One region of the Telluria sp. AC161 genome, then DNA from elsewhere that is predicted to be linked to it. Evidence: predicted binding sites of a transcription regulator. Region 1 holds the regulator's gene; the other holds the start of a gene.
The links. The regulator FliA, encoded in region 1, starts transcription of late flagellar genes. The targets are predictions, from matches to a motif close to CTAAAGTTTNNNNNNNNNNNGCCGNTA.
Positions count from the first base shown of each region.

Region 2: a site for FliA is predicted at 775-801, ahead of ACZ0AJ_RS03750 (flagellar protein FliT). Genes of this name have one in related genera too.

Region 1 is NZ_OZ409861.1:3,332,515-3,334,906, forward strand. Features, by position in the region: gene ACZ0AJ_RS14920 (flagellar motor protein) at 1-641, opposite strand, end outside; gene ACZ0AJ_RS14925 (RNA polymerase sigma factor FliA) at 623-1,351, opposite strand; gene ACZ0AJ_RS14930 (MinD/ParA family ATP-binding protein) at 1,394-2,212, opposite strand; gene flhF (flagellar biosynthesis GTPase FlhF) at 2,205-2,392, opposite strand, start outside.
Region 2 is NZ_OZ409861.1:830,991-833,382, reverse strand. Features, by position in the region: gene ACZ0AJ_RS03760 (CsbD family protein) at 1-4, opposite strand, end outside; gene ACZ0AJ_RS03755 (class I SAM-dependent methyltransferase) at 77-694, opposite strand; gene ACZ0AJ_RS03750 (flagellar protein FliT) at 854-1,135, shown strand; gene ACZ0AJ_RS03745 (type IV pilus assembly protein FimV) at 1,489-2,392, opposite strand, start outside.

The DNA of each region.
Region 1 (2,392 bases):
ACCTTGTCGCTGACGATGGCCTTGAGCTTGTTGCCCACCGGGTAGAAGAACAGGTTGGCCATGCCCACGCCATACACGGTCGAGACGAACGCCACTGCGATGCCGGAGCCCAGGCGGGCCGGATCGGACAGGTTTTCCATCACATGGATCAGGCCCAGCACGGCGCCCAGGATGCCGATTGTCGGCGAATAGCCGGCGGCCGATTCCCAGATGCGCGCCGCCTGGCGCTGGGCAAATTCATAGCCGTTGATTTCGTGTTCGAGCAGGCTGCGCACCTTCTCGGGCGCGATGCCGTCGACCACCAGGCGCAAGCCCTTGGCGATGAACGGGTCGGCCTTGCTCATGAATTGTTCGAGCGACAGCAAGCCATCGCGGCGCGCCGTCAGGCTCCACAGTGCGATTTCGCGCGACAGTTTCTGGCGGCCGTTTTTCGGTGGCACAAACACCCAGCGCAGCATGGCGATGCCGCGCAAGAAGGTACGGGTCTCGCTTTGCAGCAGCACGGCGCCGAAGGTGCCGACCACCACGATGGCAAATGCGGCAGGCTGGATCAACGACGAGAACTTGCCGCCGTCGAGGGTGTAACCCAGAAAGATGCCGGCGATTGCCAGCACCAGGCCGATTACGCTGGCCCAGTCCATAATTGCTCCCGTAAGGTGGTGCGCAAACGTGCGACGGCCTGGGTGTGCAGCTGCGACACCCGCGATTCACTCACGCCCATCACGGCGCCGATTTCCTTCAGGTTCAGTTCTTCTTCGTAGTACAAGCCCATCAGGAGTTTTTCGCGCGGCGGCAGCTTGTCGATTGCGTCGATGACGGCCTGACGGAAATCGGTTTCCATCAGGCTGCGCAGCGGATCGGCATCGTCCACGGCATAGCGGTCGAGGAAATTGTCGCTGCCTTCGTCGGCATGAAAGTCTTCGTAATACAGCAGCTGGTGGCCGCCCGAATCGGCCAGCATGTCCTGGTACTCGTCGAGCGAGATCTTGAGCGACGCGGCCACTTCGGATTCGCTCGGCGGGCGGCCCAGGCGCTGCTGCAGCGATTGCATCGCGCCCTCGACCTTGCGCATGTTCTGGCGCGTGCTGCGCGGCATCCAGTCGCTCGAACGCAGCTCGTCGAGCATCGCGCCGCGGATGCGCAGCACGGCGTAGGTCTCGAACTGGGCGCCGTGGTCGTCTTCGTAGCGGTTGATCGCGTCGAGCAACCCAATCATGCCGGCCTGGATCAGGTCATCGACCTCCACCGAAGGCGGCAACTTCGCCTTCATGTGGTGGGCAAGACGCTTTACCAACGGCATATGCTCCGTCAGCAAAGAATTCTTGTCCGCTTTCCCTTTGACCGTATACATGCTGGCGTATGTCTTTTTCTTTATATGTCGATGGCGACTGTGTCAGGAACCGATGGACGCGCTGCCCTGGCGGCCGAACTGCGGCATTGCAGGCAGTGCGAACTTGCCGGCCAGCTGGCGAAACGCAACCGATGCGCCGGCCAGCGGGAAGGCATCGACCACGGCCCGACCCAGACGCGCGGCGCGGTGCAGGTATTCGTCGGCCGGCACGGCGCCCATGAAACTGAGCTTGACGGCCAGATAACGTGTTGCTGCCAATGACATATTATCGTATACCACCTTGGCCTCCCCCTCAGTCGCGCCGGTCACCAGGATGCCGAATGGCCGGCGGCCCAGTTCCTGCGTCAGGCGCTTGATGAGCGAGTAGGCATTGGTGATCGAGGCCGCGCTGGTCGACACCTGGATGACGATCTCCGAACTCGACATCAGGGGCACCGGGAACTCGCCGTCCGGGCCCAGTTCGCCATCGACGATCACGATGGCGGCCTGCGTGGCCAGCACGTCGAACGTCTTGCCCAGGCGCCGCACATCGTCGGTCGATTCGGGCGTGCCCATCGGCACCACCGAGAAGCCTTGCGGGGCCGGATGGATCACCTGATTCAGCGCGCTTTCCTGGCGCGCGACCTGCAGCAGCGAGGCACCGCGGTTCAGGCCCAAACGGCGGGCGACACCGTACTCGACGTTGCAGGCGTCGACGATCAGCACTTCGTTACCGGCCTGGGCCAGCGAGGCGCCCAGGTTCACCAGCATCGCGCCCTTGTCGTCTTCCGGCGTGGCCGAGAGAAATGTGACCACGCGCGGACGCGGGCCTTGCAGCATGCGGCGCAGGCCTTCGGCCTGGTCGAAGTCAAAACTAGCCATGCGACACCTCGCGGCGGCTGGCTTGCGCGGTGGCTGCCATCAGCATCGGCAGGTCGGCGTCCGCCGGGGCGGTGCCGCGGTTGCGGAACGCGCGGTCGATCAGCATCGCGCTGTCGGCCACGTGCAGGTCTTCCGGCACGCGCTGGCCGTTCGAGACGTAATGCAGTTTGAGCTTCTGGC
Region 2 (2,392 bases), 2.5 Mb from region 1:
TCATTGCAATCTCCTTGCCCGTGACGTGGATGAGACTTCACACTAGGAGTAACTTTCGGTTAGTTCTGTGCGGCGCTTAACACATGGGTTTGCGCCAGACACTTGCCAGCCACGGTTGTTGCTCGCGCGGCAAACCGGGCGGCCGGTAATAGTGATGCAATGCCACAAAGCCGGCCGAGAGCAGGAAGCGCTCCCAGCTGTCGTAGTCATGGTAGGTACCGTAGCGCTCGCCGTTCCAGCCTTCCTGGTTCTCGCCCCGCGGGTTCGACGTGAACAGCACCCCGCCCGGTTTGAGCGTGCCGAACAACTGATCGAGCGTGTGCGGCAACGCCGCGCTCGGAACGTGGAACAGCACTGCATTGGCAAAGATGCCATCGAACATTGCCGGCGGCAAATCCAGGTGCAAAAAATCCTGCTGCCATACTTCGCAACCACTGTATTCCCGGGCCATGGCGACAAACCGTTCACTGCCGTCCACGCCGATGGCGCGATGGCCAAGGCCGCTGAAGGTCTTGAGGTCGCGCCCGGGCCCGCAACCCAGGTCGAGGATCGTGTGCGGCGCTGGCGTTGTGATCGCACCCAGCAAAGCGGCAATGTTTTGACTTACGTCATGGTCAATCGTACCGGCAAAGAAATCCTCGGCATGCTCGTTGTAGTGTTGGAGAGTACTGCGGGAGATGTCGTCATGGTTCATGCGCACAGTATGCCAGCGGGCGCGCAGCTTGCGCCATGTGCAGCCATGCAAAAAACATTAAAAATATTTCCTGGGCTACCCTAAAGTTTCCACATGCCCATCCGTAAATGATTCAGACAACCGGGAATCCGGCCTGAGAAACCATGCTTTGGTAACCTTATGAACGCAGATGATGTCCTTGCGATGTACGAAAACCTGGCTGGCCTGACGGGCCAGATGACGCATGCCGCCAAGGCGGGCGACTGGCACGAGTTTGCGCAATTGAATATGGAAGCCCGAGCTCAGGCAGCCCCGGCAGTCGCTGGCATGCCGGAACTGACAGGCGCCAAGCGCCTCAGCAAGGTCGACCTGTTGAAACAATTGATGGCCAATGACCGCGCCATTCGCGACGTGACCGATCCATGGGACGATCAAGTCGGTCGCGCCCTGCACGCACACTGATCCGCCATCGGATCATCGATCAAGGCACCTTCGGGTGCTTTTTTTATGGGCAGGCAAACGAAAGGTGCCAAACGGGCACCGGCAACAAAAAAGCGCCCGGTGGGCGCTTTGGTGGCCACGGGGCTGGAAGCCGGGTGGCGAATTCGGTGAGAGGACGAACCCCAGCTATCTGCTGGCGTCGCCTCGTGCCGGTTGCTGCCGGCGTCCGTTGCCACTGTAGGCAAGCGAACTGCTTCCAGACACAGGCGTTTCCTCAACGGTCGTCTGCTGATCGCGCCACCTATCGTTGGTGACTGCGCCAGACCCTGTGCTGTCTGTGACCTTGTCGATCACGAAGCAATTATAGCGCAAAATCAAAGTTGTGTAGACATTTCATTGTGCGGCTCGTCCAGCTGTGGTTCGACCGGCACCGGCGCCTTCGTTTTGCGCGCAAAACGCTGCCGCAGACGGGCCATCAGTGAGGTACGCGGCATGGGCTGGATCATTGGCGCTGCCCGCTTGCGACGGCGCAGGAGGAACAGCGTGCCACACGCGGCCCCGAGGACGGCGACCACTGCGCCGGCGATCCAGCCCCACGGCGTGGACGCTTCCGGTTCCGGCGCAGGCCGCTTGCGGGATGGCCGTGGCGCGGCCCGCGGCGCGACCTTGTCCTGCACGACGGCGGACGGGCTGGCGCCAAGCGCCACCTGCAACACCCGCACCTTGTCTTCCAGCGTGCCGATCTGCTCGCGCAACTGGGCATTCTTGACATCGAGTGCGGCGCACACAGTTGCATTGTCGACGGAGGACGCCGGTGCGCAGGTCGCAGCAGATGCAGATGCAGACGCAGATGCAGGCAAGGCAACAGGCAGCGGCTTGGGCACTGGCGTCGACGTTGGTGTGACTGCAGCAGGCTCAGGCGCCGGCGCCACTTTCTCGGCGACGACCGGCGTCGCCGGTGTGACCGGATGTGGCGGCTTCGGCGCCTTCGGTGGTTTCGGTGGCCTTGGCTTGACCGTTATCGGCTTGGGCGCCGCAGCGGGTGCAGCAGAAAGATCCGCCACGACCGGTGCCGGCGCGTTCGCGGGCACCGGCACCGGTGCCGGAACCGGTAATGGAACCGCTGGCGCCGGTGGATTCGGATTCGGCGCAATGAAGAGCGTCACGAGACGCACATCGCGCGTCCCGCCATCGGCCAAATCAAGATACAAATGCAGGCGGCTCGATTCGACGGGTGCCGACGACGTCACGCGCAGGAACTGACGGCCATCGCGCTGA